3 regions of the Micromonospora sp. WMMD734 genome follow, and region 2 is predicted to be linked to each of the others. Evidence: riboswitches for the same ligand, from Rfam matches in the RefSeq annotation. Region 2 holds a riboswitch; each other region holds the start of a gene.

Region 1 (7,740 bases), 5.5 Mb from region 2:
CCGGGCCACCCCGGCGGAGCCGCTGGGGGTGGTGCGACGGCGCACGATCAGCTCGTCGGACGAGAAGGTCACCCGGATCGAGGACGACCTGCTCGACCCGGAGGCCGCCCCGCCGGACATGCCGGTGGTGGGTGACGGGGCGCTGCTGGCGACCCTGTCCCGGGCGACCGGCCGGGGGATGCGGGACATCATCGCGACCATCCAGCGGGAGCAGGACGAGGCGATCCGGTCCCCCGGTTCGGGGGTCACGATCGTCTCCGGCGGGCCGGGCACCGGGAAGACGGCGGTGGCCCTGCACCGGGCGGCGTACCTGCTCTATGCCGACCGCAGCCGGTACGCCGGCGGCGGCATCCTGGTGGTCGGCCCGTCGGCGGTCTTCGTGGAGTACATCGCCTCCGTGCTGCCGTCGCTGGGTGAGGAGACCGCCACCCTGCACTCGCTGGGTTCGTTGTTCCCCGGTCTGTCGGCGACCCGCACGGACGGTCCCGAGGTGGCGGCGGTGAAGGGTTCGCTGCGGATGCGTCGGGTGCTGGAGCGGGCGGCCCGGGACGCGGTGCCGGACGGCCCGCAGGAGCTGCGGCTGCTCTACCGGGGTGCGTTGCTGCGTCTGGAGGGGCGCGAGCTGGACGGCGTCCGGGACCGGGCGCTGCACCGGGGGGCCCGCCGTAACGAGGTCCGTCGGGTCGGCTTCGACGGGGTGCTCGCCGCGTTGTACGCGCAGGCCCGACGGTTGGCCGTCGCCGGTCTGCCCGAGCAGCCGGCCTTCGAGGACGAGATCATCGAGCGGCCGGAGTTCCGGGAGTTCCTCAAGGCGTGGTGGCCCCGGCTGCATCCCCGGCACGTGCTGGGCTGGCTGGCCCGGCCGGAGCGGCTGCACCGGTACGCGGCCGGCGTCCTGTCCCGGGCGGAGGTCGGGTTGCTGGTGGAGGCGTACCGGTCGCTGGACACCGAGGGGCTGACGGTGGCCGACATCGCCCTGCTCGACGAGCTGGACGCGCTGCTGGGTCAGCCGGTCCGCCCGAAGAAGGCCCGCCGGGACCCGTTCCAGCTCGCCGGCGGCGTCCGGGAGCTGAGCACCTTCGGGGAGCGGCAGCGGGCCGCGCGGGCGGCGGCGCGGGAGCGGCCCGAGGACTACCGGGACTACGCGCACGTGGTGGTCGACGAGTCGCAGGACGTCTCGCCGATGCAGTGGCGGATGATCGGCCGGCGCGGCCGGCTCGCCTCCTGGACGGTGGTGGGTGATCCGGCGCAGACCGCCTGGACGGGTGACCAGGCGGAGCTGGACCGGGCCCGGGACCAGGCGCTGGGTCGGCGGCGGCGGCACCGGTTCACGCTCTCCACCAACTACCGCAACTCGGCGGAGATCTTCGCGGTGGCGGCGGCGGAGATTCGCCGGCTCTATCCCGACCTGGAGTTGCCGAGCGCGGTGCGGTCCACCGGGGTGGACCCGGTGGCGTTGCAGGTGCCGGCGGCGGAGCTGGCCCGCGCGACGGCCGACGCGGTGGACGCGCTGCTGGCGGAGGTGGCCGGGACGGTCGGCGTGATCACCCCGGTGCCCCGCCGCGACGAGGTGGCCGGCTGGTTGGGCGACCGGGGCGGGGCGCGGTTGCAGGTGGTGACCAGCCTCCAGGCCAAGGGCATGGAGTACGACGGGGTGGTGCTGGTCTGCCCCGGCGAGATCCGGGCCGATCCGGGCTCCGGGGTACGGACGCTCTACGTGGCGTTGTCCCGGGCGACCCAGCGCCTCACCACCGTCGAACCGACCGGCTGACCGCCCGGAACCCGTCCCACCTGGCCGGACGACCGACCATCACTTGCATACATAGCGATGTGAGCATAGATTGGAGCCGGTCCGCAGCGGCGACGGAAGGTGTGGACGTGGGCGCAGGTCATGACCACAGCGCGACGGTCAGCAACGCCGCGCACCGGCACCGGGGGCGGCTCTGGGCGGCGTTCGGGCTGCTCGCCGTGCTCATGGTGGTCGAGGCGGTAGCCGCCTTCGGCACCGGCTCGCTGGCCCTGCTCTCCGACGCGGGGCACATGTTCACCGACGTGCTCGGCATCGGGATGGCGCTGGCCGCGATCACCGCCACCCGGCGGGCCGCCCGGGACCCGCAGCGCACCTTCGGCCTCTACCGGCTGGAGGTGCTCGCCGCCCTGGCCAACGCCGTCCTGCTCAGCGGGGTCGCGGTCTACGTGCTGATCGAGGCGGTCCGCCGGTTCGGCGAGCCGCCCGAGGTGCTGGCCGGCCCGATGCTGGTGGTGGCGGTGCTCGGCCTGCTCGCCAACATCGTCGCGTTCGGCCTGCTGCGGGAGGGCGCCAAGGAGAGCATCAACCTGCGTGGGGCGTACCTGGAGGTGCTGGGCGACCTGCTCGGCTCGGTCGGCGTGATCGTGGCGGCGCTGCTGATCGCCGGCACCGGTTGGTGGTGGGCCGACCCGCTGGTCGCCGTGGCGATCGGCGTGTTCATCCTGCCCCGCACCTGGCGACTCGGCCGGGCGGCGGTACGCATCCTGGTGCAGGCCGCCCCGGAGCACCTGCCGGTGACCGCCGTGCACGACCGGCTCACCGCCGTGCCCGGCGTCGCCGAGGTGCACGACCTGCACGTCTGGACGCTCACCTCGGGCATGGACGTCGCCTCGGCCCACCTCACCCTGGCCGGCGACGCCGAGGTCGGCACGGTGCTGGCCGCCGCCCGGGGCGCCCTGCGGGAGGACTTCCACATCGAGCACGCCACCCTCCAGATCGAGCCCGGGGCGACCCCGGGGGCGTGCGGACCCGCCCACTGGTGACCCCCACCCCGGGCCGGACGGTCAGCCCCGGCGGGTACTCCCGCACAGAGATCACGGAAATCTGCGCTGTTTGCCCCTTTTGAGGGTATTCACTCTCGTACCCTCAGTCACGAGGTAGGCAGGCGTCACACGCGTACCGGTAGGCTCGGCCCCGGTCTCCGCCAGGCGGAGGCCGCCGCCTAATCGCCCGCCCGGGCGAACCGGGGAACCACGTTCCTGGGGTGCATCCGCGCAAGCGGTAGGGATCTTCCGTCCCGAACCCGTCAGCTAACCCGGTCGGCGGCTGACGGAAGGACATCCGCATGCACGTACGCACCACCACGCGGCTGCTGGCCGCAGTCGTCACGGCGCTGGCCCTGGGCGTGTCGGCCGCGCCCTTCACCCCGGCCGTCGCCGCGCCCACCACCCGGCTCGCCGCCCCGGGCGACGACGACGAGGGCGGCACCCCGGCGCTGCGCGACCAGCTCGACGCGGCCAGCAAGGGCTGGCTGGAGGCCAAGGCCGCCCTGGAGCGCTCCACCAAACGCCAAAAGGAACTCGACGGGCAGCTCAAGACCATCGAGGGGCAACTGGTCACGCAGACCGCCAAGGTCGGCGAGATCGCCGGCGCGGCCTACCGCACCGGCCGGCTCGGACCGATGTCCGCCCTGCTCAACAGCAACACCCCGACCGGCTTCCTGGACCGCGCGGCGGCGCTGGAGACGGTCGCCACCCGGGAGGACCAGGAACTGCGCACGATGATCGAGACCCGGGACCAGGCCACCCGGACCCGGGCCGCGGTCACCCGGGAGATCACCGAACAGCGCAAGCAGGTCGCCACCATGGGCAAACGCAAGGAACAGGCCGAGCGGGCGTTGGCGGTGGCCGCCGCCGACAAGCCGGCCCCCACCTCCCGCGACTCCGGCAGCTCGGACGGCACGTCCACCAGCAACGCCAAGGGGGCGCCCCGCAACTCCGACGGCTCCTGGCCGTCCGAGTCGTGCAGCGTCAACGACCCGACGCCGGCCAACGGCTGCATCACCCCGCGTACGCTCAACGCCCTCAACCAGGCCAAGGCGGCCGGTTTCACCAGGTACGTCTCCTGCTACCGGCCCAGCGGCTCCGGGGAACACCCCAAGGGCCGGGCGTGCGACTTCGCCGCCCAGAAGGGTGGCTTCGGCGGGGTGGCCAGTGGCGGCGACCGGACGTACGGCAACAACCTCGCCGCGTACTTCATCCGCAACGCCGACCGGCTCGGTGTGCTCTACGTGATCTGGTTCAAGCGGATCTGGCTGCCGAGCAGCGGGTGGAAGGCGTACAGCGGGGGCAACGGGGACCCGTCCAGCGACCACACCAACCACGTGCACCTGTCGATGATCTGAGCCGACCCGGTGGCCCGTCCGACCCGGGCGGGCCACCGGACCACGGCCGGCCGCAACGGTAGGTCAGGTCGGGTGCCGCCACGCCGCGACCGGGTCGGGCAGCCCGGGTGCCGGCGGTGGTCAGCCCACCGGAGGCGGGTCGCCGGCCCGGGAGTCCAGAACGGCACCGAGGCGGCTGGCCAGCCCCAGGTGGGCGGCGCGGGCCTGCCGGAAGGCGTAGCCGAACAACGGCGCCGGTGCGGCGAGGGTGATCTCTACGTCGATCCGCAGCAGGTCACCCTCCATCCGCAGCCGGGTGTGGTTGCGTACGGTGGTGCCGGGCTGCTGGCGGGCCACCGTCACGATCTCGTCGTCGCCGGCCAGCAGCACGTCGGCCTGGTAGGTGACGGGGAACCGCAGCGGCCCCAGCTCCAGCCGGTCGGTGATCGCATAGCTGGCCAGGGCACCCGGCCGGGCGGGCAGCCGGCGTACCCGGACGATCAGCGGATGCAGCTCCTCCTGCCGGGACAGGTCGCTCAGCAGCGCCGTCGCGTCCGCCGGTGAGCAGCGCGCCTGCACCGTGTAGCTGAAGCTCTCCCGCCGGACCACCGGGCCTCCTGACCGTCGTCGGTCGCACGATCGTGCCGTACCGGAGACGGACTGGCAACGTCACTGGTCGGACGGCATGGACGCCGCCCGTGGCCCGGTCAGGCGCCGGGCAGCACCTCCGGGGTGGCGGCACCGGCGAAGTACGGCTCCGGAGCGCCGAAGAGACCGAGCAGGCCGGTCACCCAGAGCTGCCGGTGCACGAACCGGCTCGGTTCGGTGACGATCAGTTTGACGCCGCTGACCTCGGCGGTCTGGAAGCCGGCGACCATGGCGCTGATCCCGACGGAGTCGATGAAGGTGACGAGTCGCATGTTCAGCTCGATCCGCGCGGGCCGGCCCTTGGCCAGCACCTCGGCGATCGCCTCACGTACCTCGTAGGCGGTGTCGACGTCGATCTCACCACGGGGGGCGATCTCGATGACACCGGCCGGCAGGACCGACTTCACGATCGACAGGCTCACGCGAGCACCTCCACTCGCCCGTCCCCGGGCGCCTCATCAGTACGCGGGCCGCGACCGAGAGTATTCCTCCGATGGCCTCGGTCGCCACCCCTCGGGATGAGCAATTCGCGGATCCCGACGGACCGGACCGTCCCTCTCCACACCGTTGCTGGTCCTGTTCTCTTCCGACGAACGGCACAGCTCGGCCGTTCCAACCGTCCCAGAGTAGCGGCCCCGGTCCAGTGGTAACCGGATGCGGTGGGCCGGGCGAGCCCCGTCGACACCCCGGCACGGCGTGCCGACTCCCCCGGCGCAGGTTGTGACAGGTGCCTACCGTGGGCGAGAGATGGGTCACCACGATCGAGGAGACGGATCGATGCTCAAGAGACTACTCGGGCTGGCCGGGGTCGGCGCGCTGCTCGCTCTCGTCCTGGCCTGCGGCTTCGGCGGCGGCGGGGACGACGACGATGACGACGACGACGATTTCGCCCGCGCCACGTCCGTGGTCATGGTCCGCTGAGTCGTGCCGGTCACCCCTGCGTACCGGGTTTGCGACCCGGCCGGGCGGGGCACTGCTCGGACACGGGCCGGTCGTCCGGTCCGTGCGAGGACCGTCCCGCGGCACGGAGACGACGTCCGAAGTGGCCGCAGACTTCGGCATTCGAGGAGGTAACACGATGATCGGCAGCAACCTTCTGGAGCGCCGCAGCAAGCCCGAGCGGATCGCCGACCAGGCCTGGAACCACCTGCTCTCGGCGGTGGACTCCGCCGGTGACAGCGTCCGGGACGCCGCCCGGTCGGTCCGGGACTCGGGGCTGGCCGACGCCGGTGACCTGGTCGGCTCGACCGCCGACGAGGCGCGCCGTCGGGCGACGCTCGCCTTCGACGCGCTCGCCGGCCGACGGCCGGCCCTGCCCTGGACCCTGCTGATCGGCGCGGCGCTGGTCGGCGCGGCGATCGGCTGGGCGGCCGGCACCGCCGCACGGGCCGCCGGCAGCCGGGGTGACCGGGCCGCCGACGACATCGAGTTCGTCGACGTGGACCGGCCGAACTCCCCCGTCGGGCTGGACGACTGACTGCTCCACGGCACGCAACCGTTCCACGACACACACAGGCCCCGGTCACGCTCCTCAGCGTCGACCGGGGCCTACGTCGCTCTCAATCCACTCCATTGGGGCGATGTTGCGGTAAAGACACGGGGTTGATGCCACAACCTCGCCGCACTGAGTCGATCACCCGATCGAGCCGATCACCCACGGACCGGGCAGCTCCCGAGCCGGACACGCACCGGCTCCCCCGACAGGATCGGGGGAGCCGGCAGGTGTCGGATAGTTGATAGTTGTCAGCGGCTGGTGCAGGTCACCGTCGGGACGGCGTTGGTGCCGGTGACGTTGGCGGTGAAGCCGATGCTGGTGCTCGCCCCGCCACCGAGTGCGCCGTTCCACCCGGCGTCCCGGACCGAGACGTTCGCCCCGGTCTGGGTGAAGGTGCCGCCCCAGAGCGAGTTGACCGTCTGACCGTTGGCGAACGTCCAGTTGAGCGTCCAGCCGGCGATCGCGCTGGTGCCGGCGTTGCGGACCGTCACCTCACCCTGGAAGCCACCCGGCCACGACCCGGTCACCTTGTACGTCGCCGCACACCCGCCGGTGGGCGGCGGAGTCGTCGGCGGCGGCGTGGTCGGCGGAGGCGTCGTGGGGGGCGGGGTCGTCGGCGGCGGGGTCGTCGGCGGAGGCGTGGTCGGGCCGGGGGTGGTCGGCGTCGGGGTGGGGGTGCCGCCGAGCCGGTCGGCGACCAGGATGCCCCGGCCGTTGGTGCCCAGGTAGACCCGGCCGTAGACCCGGGGGTCGCCGGTCAGCGCCTCGCCCGCGTTGCCGTACTGGTGCTGGTCGTCGTTGATCCGCACCCAGGCCGCACCGGTGTTGTCGGAACGGTAGACGCCGGCCTTGCCGTCGACGGTGCCGAAGGTGAACACCGCCGGGTACGTCTGCCCGGGGGCGGCCTTGCCGAAGCCGACGTTCACCGCCGCAGTGACCCCGGCCAGCTTGGTGAAGCTGGCCCCGGAGTCGGTGGAGCGCCACAGCCCGCCCTCACCGGCCAGCCAGATGTCGCCCTCCTTGCCGGGCACCGCCTTGAACTTGACGTTCCCGGTGGCCGGCAGGCCGGTGGCGGCGGAGGCGGTGAAGCTGGCCCCGCCGTTGGTGCTGACGTAGAACTTGCCGGCGCTGAAGCCGTAGAACTTGTTCTTGTTGACCCGGTCGGACTCGACCACGGCGTTGGCCGGGATGCCGGTGGCGGCGGTCCACGAGTTGCCGAAGCCGACCGAACGGATCACCTGCTGCCCGGGGTCACCGGGAGCCCAGACGAACTGGCTGCCGTCGGCGGCGGCGGCGACCGTGCCGCCGTTGTTGACCCCGCCCGGCTCGCTGCCCTGGAACCAGTTCGCCCCGCCGTCGGTGGAGAACGCGACGTGGCTGTCGTTGGGGCGGTCGGCGTCGGTGAAGTTACCCGCCCGGACCATCGTCGCCGGGTTCGCCTCGGCGTAGTCGAGGCTGGTGGTG
Region 2 (7,740 bases):
CCGAGGAGATCGAGGCGGCCCTCGACAAGCAGTGGGAGCAGATCGAACCGACCATCGAGAGCCACCACAAAGTCCAGGAGCAGCTGAAGGTCAACCGCAAGAAGGCGGCCGACCTCCAGAAGAAGATCGAGCCGCTGGCGCTGCAGAGCGAACTCGCCCTGGGCCGGGTCGGCGACCTCGCCTCCCGCTACTACAAGTCTGGCCCCTCGCAGGAGCTGAGCGCGCTGCTCACCACCACCAAGCCGGGCACCCTCGCCACGCAGCTGACCATCCTGGACCGGCTCGCCGCCGAGCAGCGCCGGGAGGTCGAGGCCGTGCTCGTGGTCCGCCGCAAGTACGACGCCGAGAAGCAGAAGCTCGACACGCTGATCGCCGCCGAGGTGAAGCAGGAGAAGGAACTCGCGGCCAAGAAGAAGCAGATCAATGCCGAGATCAAGCGGCTGCAGGCGGCGATGCCGAAGACCACGGTGAAGGTGAACGGCTGCCCCACGATCAACGGTGTGGTCAGCTCCGCCGCCCGGACCGCGATCGCGACCGCCTGCGCGCAGGTCGGTGACCCGTACGTCTGGGGCGCCACCGGGCCGAACTCGTTCGACTGCTCCGGGCTCACCCAGTTCGCGTACAAGGCGGCAGGTATCTCGCTGACCCACTTCACCGGTGCGCAGTGGAACGAGGGCAAGGCCATCCCGCGCTCCGAGGCCCGCCCCGGCGATCTGGTCTTCTTCTTCAGCGACCTGCACCACGTCGGGCTCTACCTGGGCAACGACATGATGGTGCACGCGCCCCGGACCGGTAAGCCGGTCCAGGTGACCAGCATCAACTACATGCCGGTGGCCGGCTTCCGCCGCCCCTGACCAGCGCAGACGTCAACCCCCGGCCCGATGGGCCGGGGGTTGCGTGTTTTCCGGTCACCGAGTGTGCCGGCCCGGCGGGTTGCGGATCGATAACGACCATCTCTACTCTGGTCAATCGTCGGTCGGCACCAGGTCCGCCCCGCCCGGGGTGGCGTCGGCCGGCACCGCCGAGTCGCCTCCGGGCGAGCCGGGGACCCAGGTACGCCGGGGTGAATCCGCGACCGCCGCGGTAGGGCGCTCCCTTCCCGCCCGAACCCGTCAGCTAACCCGGTAGGCGGTCGAGGAAGAAGGAGCCCGGAGCCCGGTGGCACACCATGCCCCGCGGCCGCCGTCGCACCGGACGACCCAGGTCGCCCGGAACACGACGGTGCCGCGCCCACGCTGGTCCCGCTTCACCACCACCCTCGCCACCCTGGCCGCCGCAGCGGTCGTACTGACCGGTGGCCCTACGGCGGCGCACGCCGACCCCTCGGTCGCCGAGATCGAACGGCAGATCGACCAGGACTGGAACAAGCTCGAACCGCTCATCGAACAGCACAACGCCACCCGCATCGACCTCGCCGCCAAGCGCCGGCAGGCCGACGCGCTCGGCAAGCGCATCGCCCCCCTGCAACGCCGTGTCGACCAGGCGATGAACCAGGTCAGCGGCCTCGCCGTGCAGGCGTACAAGGGCGAGAACATGTCCACCGTCAACGCCCTGCTCGGCAGCCGCAACCCGAGCCAGGTGGTCGAACAGCTGGGGCTGCTGGACCGGTTCGCCAGCCGCCAGCAGCGCGAGGTGCGGGCCGTCGCCGAACTGCGCGACGAACTCGCCGCGACCAAGGCGCCGCTGGACGAGATGGTCGCCCAGCTCACCCGTACCGAAGCGCAGCTCGCGGCCCGCAAGAAGCAGATCAACACCGAGATCGACAGGTTGCAGAAGTTGCGGCTCAAGGTCTACGGCAACGGCGGCGGCGGGCCGCTGCGCCCGGCGCCGTGCCCCGCAGGCTACCCAGGTGGTCCGGCCGGTACGGCGGTCAAGTTCGCCTGCGCCCAGATCGGCAAGTTGTACGTGTGGGGCGCGGCCGGACCGAACAACTACGACTGTTCCGGGCTGACCATGGCGGCCTGGGCGAAGGCCGGGGTGTCGTTGCCGCACAACGCCCGGCAGCAGCGCCAGGTCACCGACCGGGTGAGCCGGGCCGACCTGCGCCCCGGCGACCTGGTCTTCTACTACTCCGACCTGCACCACGTCGGAATGTACGTCGGGGACGGCTGGGTCGTGCACGCCTCCCAGGCGGGCAAACCGATCACGATGAAGCGGGTCGACGACGGGCCGGTCAACAGCTACGGCCGACCCGGCTGAGCCACCGTGTCGGGGCCCCGGACCCGGGGCCCCGACACGGCACGCCGCGTCAGCCGATGGTCCAGGTGCGCCAGTTCTGCCAGGAACGGCTGGGGGTCGGCCCCCGCTGGCCCTGGTAGCGCGACCCGTACACCGCGGAGCCGTAGGGGTGCTCGGCCGGCGAGGAGAGCCGGAAGATGCAGAGCTGGCCGATCTTCATGCCCGGCCAGAGGGTGATCGGTAGGTTGGCCACGTTCGACAGCTCCAGCGTGACGTGGCCGGAGAAGCCCGGGTCGATGAAACCGGCGGTCGAGTGGGTGAGCAGCCCCAGCCGGCCCAGGCTCGACTTGCCCTCCAACCGGCCGGCGAGCTGGTCGCCGAGGGAGATGACCTCAAGCGTGGAGGCGAGCACGAACTCGCCCGGATGCAGCACGAACGGCTCGCCCGCCGGCACCTCGACCATCGACGTCAGGTCGTCCTGCTGCACCGACGGGTCGATGTGGGTGTAGAGGTGGTTGTTGAACACCCGGAACAGCTTGTCGAGGCGCACGTCGATGCTGGACGGCTGCACCAGACTCGGCTCGAACGGCTCCAGCGCCAGCGCGCCCGCCTTGATCTCGGAGACGAGGTCCCGGTCGGAGAGCAGCATCGGGACACCATATCCAGCGCCTCGGCCGGACCCGCCCACCGGGCCGCCCCACCGGCCGGCGTCGTCGCCGGCTCCGAGGCGTACGTCGGGCCGTTCGACCTGCGTGTCGGACTGATTTTCGAACGCCTGTTCGATAGGATGACGACATGGCATCCTGGTCCGCATTCGCCGCCGACGAGCCCCGACTCGCCGACGGGATCCGCCTTCTCCTCCAGCAGTACGGGTCGGGTTTCGGCTACCTGGCCACCGTCCGCGCCGACGGCGGTCCCCGGGTGCACCCGGTCTGCCCGCTGGTCACCGACGGCGGGCTGTTCTGCTTCGTCGTCGACTCGCCCAAGCGGCGTGACCTCGAACGCGACGGCCGCTACGCGCTCCACTCGTTTCCGCCTGAGGACAGCGACGACGAGGCGTACGTCGCCGGTCGCGCCGAGCCGGTGACCGACCCGGCCCGGGTGGCGCTGGTGGCCGAGATCGGCCGGGCCGCGCCCCAGGTCGACTGGCGGCTCTTCGAATTCAGCGTCGACGTCGCCATGCTCACCCGCCGTGAGCACGGTGGCCCGTTCAGCGGTGACGCCGGGCGTCCCGCCGTGCAGGTCTGGCTCGACCCGGTGCCCGGTCGGCACGGTGTCGCCGGCCTGCCCGACCAGCGCCCGTCCCGGCGCGGTCGGCACGGGTTCGACACCCGTCGCACCGCCGCCTGACCCCGGAAACGACGGTGCCGGCCCCGTCCCCAGGGGACGGAGCCGGCACCTGACGCTGTGCGGCGCCGCCGGTCAGGCCGACGCGCGGTACGCGGTCCAGGCGTTCACCATGCGGCTCGCCTGCCCAGCGGTGAACTGGTACATGCACGAGTCGTAGGTGTAGTCCATGAAGTTGGTGATCGGGTCCTTGCCGGTCGCGGTGCAGGTGTCCCGGCCGGTCGGGCACTGGTAGGCCGGCTCGCGCTCGGCCGGGGTGTCCGAGACGCCGTCGCCCGAGCCCGAGCAGCCACCCTGGAAGGTGTGGTAGAGGTTCAGCCAGTGGCCGACCTCGTGGGTGCCGGTGTCGCCCAGGTTGTAGTTGGTGGCGGTGCCGTTCGGCAGCGATTCGCCGAGCACCACGACGCCGTCCATGACGTCCAGGGTGCGCTTGGGGAAGGTGGCCCAGCCGAGCAGGTCGTCGCTCAGCTCACCCAGGTACATGTTGAGGGTGTTCTTGCCGCCGGTGCGCAGCGAGGTCTTCATCGCCCGCTCGGCCGAGGAACCCTGCACGATCGGGTACCACGACGCGTTGGTGACCCGGTTGATCTTCTGGAGCTGGAAGGTGAAACCCGTGGCGGCCCCACCGGTCGCACCGCTGTACGCCTGGTTGAGCACGCTGATCTGCGAGTTGATCATCGAGTCGGGGATGTTGCCCCCGGCCCGGGTGCTGTCCCGCTGGATGACGTGCACGACGACCGGGATGCTGATCGGGGCCAGCGCCACCGTCGTGCCCTCGGTCGAGCCGCTGCGGTAGCTGGACTTCGACTGTAGGGCGCTGTTGCGCAGGGCGGCGGCGAACTCCGCCTCCCGCTCCTGGACCTGCTTGGCGGTCAGCTCGTTGGGGTCGTGCCGCTTGTGGGCAGCCTTGCTGCCGCCACGGACGCGGGCGTCGGAGTGGACGTCCGCGTGGGCGTCGGCCGGCTCCGCGCAGGAAGTGTTGTCGGGGGCTGCGGAGTACGCGGAAGCCGCAGGTACGACGCCCACCGCAGCGGTGCTCAACAGCAGCGCGAAGGTCGTCGACGCGACACCGGCGGCACGCCGGGTCAGCAGGTTGGGACGCAGTCCCATGGGCCCACCTCTTTCTGGCGGCGCGGCAGGGGGTATGTCGCGCCGAGGTCGTGAACGTGGGGGTGACGTTACAACTGATCGACACGTTTGAGAACGTCCCCAAGCTGCTTCTGTGAAACATCTGACCGTTTTGTTTCAGCAGGTGGTGGCTGGTTGCCTACGCAAGGTGATCGGTGGCGTGCGGGGTGCCCGGGTGCGCGGGCGCGGTCACCTCAGGTACAGTGGTCCCGCTTGCGGGTGTAGTTCAATGGCAGAACATCAGCTTCCCAAGCTGACAGTGCGGGTTCGATTCCCGTCACCCGCTCCACCGCGAAGGCCCTGACCAGGATGCGAATCCGAGTCAGGGCCTTCGGTGTCTCATCCGGACCGTGATGGCGCGCGGGCTCGCCTCTGGTGCCCGCGACGGCGAGGGTGGCGCGCCGGGCCCACCCCGTCCGAACCACCGCTCGCCGCCCCACTGCCCGCCGGTCACCGGGATCCCGGCGGCCTGACGCCCCACGGGTGAGCATGGCGGGGACATATGCCCGTGCGCGCCCTTTAGACCTGATGACGTGAACGATTCACACCGATGACCGCAGCGGTGTCGGACGTCAGCACAGCGCGCCGTCCGTCGCCTGCTGCCTATCCCGCCGTCCGTCGCCTGCTGCCTGATTCGTTGACGACATCAGCTCGAAAGGACGCGCCAGGACTACCCTGCCCAGGATGACCCGGGCGACAGGCCGAGGTGGAAACGTCGGCACTTTTGCGTCGAGGCTCATGCGGGTGCCGTCCTCCTGCACCGAGGAGGTTGCCGTGCCGGCGAAGCTGACCCGGGACGAGGCCGTGGCCCTCGTCGATCGGATCATGCGGCTCGACTACGCCGACGACGTCGAACTGCACGACTGGCTGGAGAGGCTCGGCCGTGATCTGGCCTGTCCGGACGTCTCCGATCTGATCTTCACCACCGTCCCCGAGTTGACGGCCACTGAGGTCGTCGACCGCGCGTCGGCGCGCCGGCCGGTCGAGATGCCGGCCACCCCGTGGCCGGAGCCCGACGACCGGCTCCGACGTCGCTGACCCACGGGAGCGCGGAGGTACGCCCAGTGCCCACCGCTGCGCATATGCGGTCCCTGTGCTAGAGCCCGCCTTCGAGTTCGCGAATCACCCGTTCGATCGATTCGTTCACCCGCGACGTCTCGACGTGAACCAGATCGTAGAGCCGTTCGAGTTCAGAATCCAGCTCATGAGATTCGGGCGAGTCGCTCCCGGTTGAATACTCTGCGACGATACTTCCATTCTCGTCCATGATCCGGATGTTGTGTCGACGACCGTTGAAGGAGAGGGTCAGGGAGGAGGAGGGGGTGGAAGTTCGGAACGCCTTGGAGCCGAACGGGTTCATGCGTGGGGTGGGTTTCCATTCGATGGACCCGCGGTCGGTTCTTGTGTTCAGCAGTCTAACCAAGTGGAGCAGGCGGCCAATCGTAAAATCACCTTGCATCGTCAACGCCTCCAGCTTGGATGCCCTGCACGGTCGCAATTGCGCCCAGCTCGTTCGTTACCTTGGCTATCGCGTCCCGCACGTCCTTTGTCGCCGCGGCCAAGTTCAGGTCACCACCTGACCCACTCAGCTCAATCTGGGCCTGGGACGCGGCCGACACGGAATCCTGGATGTCGACCAGCAGCTCACGTCTTGCCAATTTGCCAACCTGTAGGAGGCCGCGTACCTGGCCCGCCTGCCAGCGCCAGGATTGAAGCGAGGAGGCGACGACGGGCTCCGAGCCGCTTCTGATCGCGCGGTCCAGTTCCTCTTCGACTCGCTGCAACTGAGGGATCAGGCCCAAAAGACTGCTTCTTCCGATGGCCTTTTGCGAATTTCGGGCGGCGCTTTCGGCGGCTTCCGCAGCCTTGCGCGTCTTCTTTACCTGATTGTAGGTGACCCCGAAGCCGATGATCGCGATTGGCACTGCCGATATGTCGGCAACGTGACCTATAAGGTCAAGCACGTTCACGGCAGCACCATCCTTTCGGTGTGGCCCACCCTACTGTGGGCGCAGATGCGGCACAGCACTCCGTACTGGCAGATGATCGACAATCGGCGGCGCGGCGCGAATGAGGTGCCACCCTCGGCCCTCTCGGAGGCGGGCCTGTTGCCTACGCTGGCGATCATGCGGATTGGCATCGTGATCCTTCCCGACCAGCGCTGGCCACAGGCGCGTCGGCGCTGGCAGCAGGTGGACGCGTGGGGCTTCGACCACGCCTGGACGTACGACCACCTGGGGTGGCGGGATCTGGTCGACGGTCCCTGGTTCGATTCGATGTCGACGCTGACCGCCGCCGCGATGGTGACCGAACGGGTCCGGCTGGGCACCCTGGTCGCCTCGCCCAACTTCCGGCATCCGGCCGCGTTCGCCCGACAGGTCACCACCCTCGACGACATCTCCGGCGGGCGGCTGCTGCTGGGCCTCGGCGTCGGCGGCATCGGCTTCGACTCGGCGGTGCTCGGCGGGGAGACGCTGCCGCCCCGGCCGAGGGTGGACCGGTTCGGCGAGTTCACCGAGCTGCTGGACCTGATCCTGCGGGAGGACGGCACCACCTGGCGGGGCGACTGGTTCAGCGCGGTGGACGCCCGGAACAACCCCGGCTGCGTGCAGCAGCCCCGGGTGCCGTTCGTGATGGCCGCCAACGGGCCCCGGTCGATGCGGCTGGCCGCCCGGTTCGGTCAGGGCTGGGTCACCACCGGCACCGGTGAGGAGGAGCTGACGGCCTGGTGGGACGGGGTGGCGACGCTCTGCGCCTGGATGGACCGTACCCTCGACGAGGTCGGCCGGGATCCGGCCAGCCTGCCCCGCTACCTCTCGCTGGACTCGGCGCCGGTCTTCTCGCTGCGCAGCGCCGACTTCTTCGCCGAGCAGGTGGCGCGGGCGGCGGCGCTCGGCTTCACCGACGTGATCACTCACTGGCCCCGGGCCGACAGTTGGTACGCCGGCGACGAGGCGGTGCTGGTCGACGTCGCGACCCGGCTGCTGCCGGAGCTGCGTACGCCCTGACGGGCGGCCCCTCCCGGGGCGGTTCAGGTGCCGAGGTCGCCGGTGGGCGTCCCGCCGTCGCCGGCCGAGACCAGCCGGA
Region 3 (7,740 bases), 460 kb from region 2:
CGTCCCGGACCGTTGGGAGAACTCGCAGACATGGGCGCCGACCACACCCGCCCCGCTCCGTCCACCCCGCCCCGGGTGCGACGGATCCTCGTCATGACGGTGGTGCCGCTCATCGTCGTCACGGTGATCGCCACGCTGCTGCTCTGGCCGGGGAAGACCTCGAAGATCGACCAGGGCGAGCAGGTGCCCCGCTACCACGGCACGGTGACCCGGGTGGTGACCGAGCCGTGCCCGCCCGCCCCGCAGACGCCCGACGGCCCGTCGGGGGTGGCCGACGGGCCGTGCGGGACGGTGACCGTCACCGTCGGGCAGGGGCCGGACAGCGGTGAGCAGGTCGAGACGCCCGTCCCGTCCGGGCCGGGGGCACCGACGGTGGCCGTCGGCGACGAGGTCGTGCTCGTCGCGTTGGCCGACCCCACCGATCCGTCGGTGAGCAGCTACCACATCGCCGAGCACCAGCGGGGCATGCCGCTGCTCTGGCTGGTCGCCCTGTTCGCGGCGGCGATCGTGGCGTTCGGCCGGCTGCGCGGGCTGGCCGCCCTGGCCGGGCTCGGGGCCAGCTTCGCCATCCTGTTGACCTTCGTGGTGCCGGGCATCTCCGCCGGGGGCGCGCCGCTGCCGATCGCGGTCACCGGCGCCGCGTTGATCATGTTCGTGGTGCTGTACCTGACCCACGGGATCACCGCGCAGACCTCGGTGGCGGTGCTGGGCACGCTGGGCAGTCTGGTGCTGACCGGCGTCCTGGGCACGCTGGCCACCGCCGCCACCCACCTGACCGGGTACGGCAGCGAGGAGGCCACCACGCTGTCGATGTACCAACGCGACGTCGACCTGCACGGCCTGCTGCTGGCCGGGATCATCATCGGGTCGCTCGGTGTCCTGGACGACGTCACGGTCACCCAGTCGGCCACCGTCACCGAGCTGGCGCACGCCAATCCGGGGCTGTCCCGGTTGCAGCTCTACCGGGCGGCGACCCGGGTCGGGCGGGCGCACATCGCGTCCACGGTCAACACGATCGTGCTGGCGTACGCGGGCGCGTCACTGCCGTTGCTGCTCCTGCTCACCGCCGACAGCCGCCCGGTAAGCCAGATCCTCACCAGCGAGTTCCTGGCCCAGGAGATCGTCCGCAGCGCGGTGGCGACCCTCGGCCTGGTGGCGGCGGTGCCGCTGACCACCGGGTTGGCCGCGCTGGTGGTCACCGCCGGACGAGGGCCGGCCGACGCCGGTACGGCCGGGCCGACGCCCGCCCCACGTCCCGCCCCCGACCGTGCCGAGGCGTGGGAGGCGTTGAGCGCGCCCCGGCACGGCGAACCGTCCACCCCGGCCCCCGCACGGTGGCCAGACCCGGAAAGGAGCACGGACACCGCATGGTGACACTGCGCTGCGTGACCGAAGGCGAGGTCGCGGCTGTCGGCCACGTCACTGATTACCACTCGCTATCGGGAAAATACTCATTTGGTCGGGTTACAGGCGTAGATCCCCGGTACGACTCTCGGGTAACCTCGCTGCCGGTCACCGCCGAAGGCGCCCACCGGAGCCAGCGGTGCCACCGCCCAATCGCCGTACGGCGAGCCGGGGAACCGAGCACCTGGGGTGAATCCGCGCCAGCGGTAGGGGCCACTTCCGTCCCGAACCCGTCAGCTAACCCGGTCGGCGGTCGACGGAAGGGACAACTGTGACGGCACCCCTACGCCACTGGTGGACTCCGGTGGTGGCCGTGCTCGCCGCTCTGGCGCTGGTCGCCGGCCCGGCCGCCGCCCCCGCGGCGGCAGCACCCAACGCGCCCACCCCCTCGGGGCACGAGGAGGACGAGGAGCCCAAGCTGCTCACCGACGTCATCGAGGCGACGAACCGGGAGTACTCGGCGGCGAAGACCCGACTGGAGAAGTCCAAGAAACGCCAACTCGAATACGCCATCGAGGTGGAGAAGGCGGAGCAGGAGCTGGCGGCGTTGGCTCCGCAGGTCACCGAGATCGCCGCCCAGTCGTACCGGACGGGTCGGGTCGGCGCGGTCGCCGCGCTGCTGGAGAGCGACGCCCCGGACGCCTTCGTCCGGCGGGCCGCCGCCCTGGACGAGCTGAACATGGTCAACGCCGGCAAGCTGGCCGAGGTCAACAAGGTCAAGACCCGGGCCGAGCAGGCCAAGCTCGCCGTCGACGCCGAGGTCCGTGAGCAGCAGAAGCAGGCCAACCTGATGGCCAAGAAGAAGACCGAGGCCGACAAGGCACTGGCCCTGGTCGGCGGTCGGGGCTTCACCGGCGGCCTGGTCGACGCGACGTCCCCGGTGGCCCGCGTCGCACCCGGCCAGACCGCCAACGGCGAGTGGCGCGGGGAGTCGTGCAGCGAGAACGACCCGACCACGTCCGGGTGCATCACCCCGCGCACGCTGCACATGTACAAGGAGGTCAAGCGGGCCGGATTCAACCGGTTCGTCGGCTGCTACCGCCCCGGTGGGCCGTGGGAGCACCCCAAGGGCAAGGCGTGCGACTGGTCGTTGCAGAAGAGCGGGTTCAGCCCGTGGCACAACAACGACACCCGGATGTACGGCAACAACCTCGCCGCGTTCCTGATCCGCAACTCGGACCGGCTGGGCATCTACTACGTGATCTGGAACCGGCAGATCTGGTTCCCGGCCAACGGCTGGAGTTCGTACTCGGGACCGTCCAACCACACCGACCACGTCCACGTGTCGCTGTTGTAGCGGGTGCAGCTGGGCCGAAGCTGCGGTGTCCGGCGTTCCGGACACCGCAGCACCGGCCCGGTGAGTTGATCGAGGCGCACGATGAGGGCCGCCCGGCTGAGCCGGGCGGCCCTCATCGTGACCGGTGCGGGTCAGGAGGCGACGGGTGCCGTCGCGGCACCGGCCGGCACGGCCGGTGCCGGCACCGCGGCGGCGGGCGCGGGCAGCTCGGGGGCTACCTGGCGCACCTCACCGGCGGCGAGCCGGTAGGACATCCCGACCACCGCGCACCGGCCGGCGGCCACCTCGGCGGCGATCACCGGGGAGTTGCCGAGCAGCACCTCGACGGTCTGCGCGATATGGATGTCGACGATCCCGTCGATGTCGTGCACCCCCTGCTGGGCCGCGCGACGCAGGCTCGGCCCGACGGCGGCGACCACCGAGTAGAGGTGTCCCGGGGGCTGGGTGCCGGTCCGGGCCGCGTCCCGGGCCGCCTGCACGGCACCACAGGAGTCGTGCCCGAGGACCACCACCAGCGGGGTGCCGAGCACCGTCACCGCGTACTCGACGCTGCCGAGCACCTCGGGCCCGGCGGTGTGCCCGGCGGTCCGGACCACGAAGAGGTCACCGAGACCCCGGTCGAAGATGATCTCGGCGGCGAGCCGGGAGTCGGAGCAGCCGACGATGACCGCGAAGGGATGCTGGCCGTCGGCGACGGCGGTGCGGTGGCCGGCATCCTGGTTGGGATGGTGGGGCACACCGGCGACGAAACGCCTGTTGCCGGCCTGCAACTCGGCCAGCGCCTGGGTCGGAGTGATCGGGGCCATTGCCTCACCTCGGTCCGGAATCGCACCTGGTCACGCCGGCCGGCGGCGACGACGGCCGTGTCCTCACGGTCACACGCAGCTAAAGGTACGTCAAGATTTCGTGATACACGTTTCAGGCATCGGTCGAAGCCGTGTCGACGGCGTGTCGGACCCGGCACCCACCGAGGTCGACGGGCGACCCACCGGGGGCCGACCGGCCGCTCCGGGGCAACCGTCGGGGCGGCCGACGACGGGTCTCCCAGGTACGGGCCATACCATGACCGGCATGGCGACAGGCGGCACCGGGAGCACCCGGAACTGGACGTTCCTCACCAACCATGGTCATGTGCTGCTCGCCATCGCCCGTAACCCCACCGCCCGCCTCCGCGACGTCGCCGACGAGGTCGGGGTGACCGAACGGGCCGCCCAGGCGATCGTCGCCGACCTGGAGGCCGGCGGCTACCTGCGGCGTACCCGGGTCGGCCGGCGCAACGAGTACACGCTCAACCCGAGCGGCCACTTCCGGCACCCCGCCGAGGCCGACCGCCAGGTCGGCGCCCTGCTCGCCCTCTTCAGCCCCGATCCGGCCGACGCCGGGTCCTGAGCCGCCGACCCGGAGGGCGACGGCCGGCCCCGGCCAGGACACCGCCGGACCGGCACACGTCGACGGCCCGCCCCGGTGGGGACGGGCCGTCGACGGTGGAGGGTCAGCAGAAGCTGCCCGCTCCGCCGCCACCGTCCTGCCGGGTGGTGCGGAAGTCGCACAGGTCGTAGCCGTTGGCGGTGAGCGCCGCCTTCGCCGCCGCCGTCTGCGCCCCGGTCAGCGCCGGCTCCCGGGAGAGGACGAAACCGCTGCTGCGGTCCGGGTCGCCGACGACCGCCCAGCGGTAGTCGGGGTCGAGCCCGATCACCACGTAGTTCGGCCCACCCAGATAGATCCACTTACCGCCGAGCTTGAGGAAGGACACGGTCAACGCCGAGTCGGCCGGCGGGTTCTCGCTGCGGGCCCGCCCGGTGACCGCGCTGGTGGTTCCCACGATGGTCCGGCAGCTGTTGCGGACCCCGATGGTGCCGTCGGGCTGGACGTCGTACCGCGCCGTCACGTTCTTGTAGCACTGGATCTCGAAGATCGCCGGGATGGCGGCGATCTGGTACCAGTCGCCCACGTAGCGCTCGACGTCGACGTCGGCCACCGGAGTGAGCGGTCCGGTGTCGACGGCGGTCGGCGCCGCCTGCGCGGGTACGGCGGTGGCCAGCACCGCCGCAGTGGCGACCGCGACGGCCGCAACGACCTGACGGCGTACTCCCATGGTGTCTCCTCCGGTCTGTCGGTCCGGCGCGGCGGGGCGTCGCGCCGTCGGCAGAGTTGCCCGGACCCGCCGGCCGGAAACTGTCGGCATTCTCATCGCCGTCGATGCATCCAGGCGCAGGTCAGTGGCCGTATTCCTGGTGGGAGCGGTCCGTCCACACGGCACACCGTGGCCCGGCTCACTCGTCCGGTCGGGCCACCGACCCTGCGCGGACGGCCGATCGGGGATAGGTTGGACAGGTGATCCGCGTAGCTTCCGCCCCGCCCGTCTGGGTGTCGAGGCTGCGCGATCTGACCCGGCTGGCCGTCACCGCGCTGGTGCTCGCCGTCGGCCTCGGCGGGTTCCTCGCCGTCACCGGCGGCCCGGCCGCCGCTGCCGCCCGACCGTCCGTGGTGACCTCGCGGGTGGCGACGCTGCCCACCGACGCCCGGCCTACCCTCGACCGGCCCGGCACCCGGCCCGACGACGAGCGGCCCGCCGACGGGTCCCTGCCGCCCCAGCCGCCGACGCCCGCCGACGGTGCCGCCACCCGGCCCGTCGCGCCGGTCGCCGGGGCCACGCCGGACCCGGCCCGGGACGCCACCGGCCGGCGCGGCCCGCCCCGGAGCTGAGCCGCGCGGCAGCTGCGCGCCCGTCCGGCCGCGACCGGGCCACCGCCACGGCCGGGCCACCGCCGACCGCGGACCGGCAGCTGTCGGTCCGACAGCGGTCCAGGCAGACCCGATCCGGGCAGACCCGATCCGGGCAGAACTGGGCCAGGCAGGTCCGGTCCGGCCGCCGCAGGGACGCGCGCACCGCTTCCGCCCACTGCCGGGCCCCCGTCCGTCCACATCGTTGTCCACCGTGAGGTGTTGGTGATGCAGACCGTCTTCTCCGCCGTCCTGCCCGATGTCCCCGCCGCCGCCGCGATCTGGCTGATCCTGCTCGCCCTCGCCGCCGTCGCCGTCGCGGCCCTGGTGGTCCGGCCCGGCCGGCTCCGGCCGGCGGTGGCCGGCCGGTTCCGCGACGCCGCCCTGCCCGACGACCCGGACCGGGCCGAGCAGGACCGGGAGCACACCCGGTACGCCGAGGAGGTCGCCGTGGCGGCCGACCGGGCCGGCACCACGGCGAGCCGGCTGCGGGCCGAGTGGCTCGCCGTCCAGGACGAGGTCGAGTCGGCCTGGACGGCCCTGGAGGCGGCCGAGGCGCACCTGCGTCGGCTCGCCGCCGCCGCGTCGATGCCCCTGCCGCACACCGGACGGACCCCCGCCGAGTACGCCGACCGGGAACGCTGGCTGCACCGGGCCGCCGACGAGGCCCACCGGCGGGGGGAGCTGTCGGACGCGCAACTCGCCGACGTCCTCGCCCACCGGGCCGGCTGGGACCCGCGCCGGCACCCGGTGGAGCAGGAACTGGTGCTGCGCCGCGCGATCCGGGACCACCTGGCGGCCCGGCACCGGGCGGCGGTGGCCCGGGAGCAGGCGGCCTGGCGGGCCGCCGACCTGGCCGGAGCGGCGGCGCGCAGCCTGCGCGACGAGGCGTTCGCGGCGCGGGAGCGCCGCCCGGAGCGGGCCGAGTCGGTGCTGCCGATGCCGGAGGCCCCCCGCCCGTCGGCGGACAGCACCCGGGAGAACCCGGTGGTGGCGCGCGGTCGGGCCGCCGTGGCCGCCTACTGACCCTCCCGCCGCGGCGACGGGCGGCGGCGCGGCGCCTCCCGGACGGCGGCGCGACGGGCTGCGCTGCACTAGCGTTGCGGGCATGTCCCGTCAGATGTGGGCGCTCGTCGTCGTCGGTGCGATCCTGGCCCTGGCTACGCTGGTCGGCGCGGTCCTGCTGGCGGTGCGGGTGGTCCGCACCCGCCGGCTGCTCGGCACGCTCGGCGTGAGCGGCAAGGTGGCGTTCTACGGCGCGCTGATCTACACGATCTCCCCGGTCGACCTCCTGCCCGACCCGATCTACCTGGACGACATGGGCGTGCTGGCCGGGGCGCTGATCTACCTGACCCGCCTGGTCCAGCGCCGCCGGGCCGCCGGTCGCAGCCTGCCCGGCCAACCCGGTCGGACGGGTGTCCCGCCCGGCCCGGGCCAGTCCCGCCAGATCGTGTCATGATCGGGGCCGGGTCGGGGCCACGCCGGCCCCGGGACGGGGGACGGACATGGCCGGCAGGCATCGGTTGGACCCGTACGACGAGCGGGTCCTCACGTTCTGCCGCGAGCGGCACCTGGCCACGCTGACCACCCTGCGGCCCGACGGCACGCCGCACGTCGTACCGGTCGGGTTGACCTACGATCCGGCGGCCGGGCTGGCCCGGGTGATCACGTCCGCCGGTTCGGCGAAGGCCCGGTACGTCGCCGCCGCCGGTGCGGCGGGGGTGCCGGTGGCCGCGTGCCACCTCGACGGCCGCTGGTGGCTGACCGTCGAGGGCCGGGCGGTGCTGCGGACCGACGCCGCCGCGGTGGCCGATGCCGAGCGCCGGTACGCCGAGCGCTACCGGCCGCCGCGCCCGAACCCGGAACGGGTGGTCATCGAGATCGGGGTGACCCGCCTGCTCGGCTCCCTCCCGCCGCTCGCGTCCGCACAGGACAGGCCGGTAGGCCAGGCCGACGCGGCAGGACCGGCCGACAGGACAGGACCGGCCGGCGGGGCGGGTCGCTGACTGCCGCCCGCTGACGGGCGTGCCGTCCGGCGGGGTCGACAGGTGGTGGCTCATCGACGGTGATGGGTTCGGGTGACCGGCGGTGGGTACAGGCCCCGCCAGGAGCCGATCCGTCCGCAACCGGTAAGGGGCACCGAGATGAGCGATCCACAGGCCACCACGGGCCGGGACGTGGTGGACGTCCTGACCGCCGACCACCACGAGATCGAGGCGATCTTCGTGGAGCTGGAGAACCCGCAGGGCACCGCCGGGCACCGCCGCCGGCTGGCCGACGTGCTGATCGCCGAACTGGTCCGGCACGCGGTGGCC

Evidence for each region. Region 2 has a riboswitch for cyclic di-AMP ahead of ACN267_RS24385 (NlpC/P60 family protein). Riboswitches for the same ligand answer to the same signal wherever they lie in the genome.
Region 1: another riboswitch for cyclic di-AMP. It lies ahead of ACN267_RS00800 (coiled-coil domain-containing protein); the one in region 2 lies ahead of ACN267_RS24385 (NlpC/P60 family protein).
Region 3: another riboswitch for cyclic di-AMP. It lies ahead of ACN267_RS22100 (coiled-coil domain-containing protein); the one in region 2 lies ahead of ACN267_RS24385 (NlpC/P60 family protein).

Annotation. Positions count from the first base shown of each region.
Region 1 is NZ_JBMHMK010000001.1:162,391-170,130, reverse strand. It holds gene ACN267_RS00810 (HelD family protein) at 1-1,771, shown strand, start outside; gene ACN267_RS00805 (cation diffusion facilitator family transporter) at 1,879-2,793, shown strand; cyclic di-AMP (ydaO/yuaA leader) riboswitch at 2,960-3,091, shown strand; gene ACN267_RS00800 (coiled-coil domain-containing protein) at 3,096-4,154, shown strand; gene ACN267_RS00795 (SRPBCC family protein) at 4,275-4,742, opposite strand; gene ACN267_RS00790 (STAS domain-containing protein) at 4,841-5,203, opposite strand; gene ACN267_RS00785 (hypothetical protein) at 5,559-5,702, shown strand; gene ACN267_RS00780 (hypothetical protein) at 5,860-6,258, shown strand; gene ACN267_RS00775 (cellulose binding domain-containing protein) at 6,525-7,740, opposite strand, start outside.
Region 2 is NZ_JBMHMK010000001.1:5,630,002-5,637,741, reverse strand. It holds gene ACN267_RS24390 (C40 family peptidase) at 1-854, shown strand, start outside; cyclic di-AMP (ydaO/yuaA leader) riboswitch at 1,010-1,146, shown strand; gene ACN267_RS24385 (NlpC/P60 family protein) at 1,159-2,199, shown strand; gene dcd (dCTP deaminase) at 2,249-2,827, opposite strand; gene ACN267_RS24375 (pyridoxamine 5'-phosphate oxidase family protein) at 2,974-3,528, shown strand; gene ACN267_RS24370 (zinc metalloprotease) at 3,601-4,635, opposite strand; tRNA gene ACN267_RS24365 (tRNA-Gly) at 4,869-4,942, shown strand; gene ACN267_RS24360 (e9imm peptide) at 5,428-5,691, shown strand; gene ACN267_RS24355 (hypothetical protein) at 5,750-6,118, opposite strand; gene ACN267_RS24350 (hypothetical protein) at 6,102-6,623, opposite strand; gene ACN267_RS24345 (LLM class flavin-dependent oxidoreductase) at 6,780-7,661, shown strand; gene ACN267_RS24340 (ASCH domain-containing protein) at 7,685-7,740, opposite strand, start outside.
Region 3 is NZ_JBMHMK010000001.1:5,165,174-5,172,913, forward strand. It holds gene ACN267_RS22095 (YibE/F family protein) at 31-1,374, shown strand; cyclic di-AMP (ydaO/yuaA leader) riboswitch at 1,541-1,672, shown strand; gene ACN267_RS22100 (coiled-coil domain-containing protein) at 1,676-2,701, shown strand; gene ACN267_RS22105 (carbonic anhydrase) at 2,833-3,507, opposite strand; gene ACN267_RS22110 (helix-turn-helix transcriptional regulator) at 3,764-4,090, shown strand; gene ACN267_RS22115 (lipocalin family protein) at 4,194-4,796, opposite strand; gene ACN267_RS22120 (hypothetical protein) at 5,036-5,407, shown strand; gene ACN267_RS22125 (hypothetical protein) at 5,654-6,451, shown strand; gene ACN267_RS22130 (YkvA family protein) at 6,534-6,884, shown strand; partial or broken gene ACN267_RS22135 (TIGR03618 family F420-dependent PPOX class oxidoreductase) at 6,931-7,338, shown strand; gene ACN267_RS22140 (hemerythrin domain-containing protein) at 7,570-7,740, shown strand, end outside.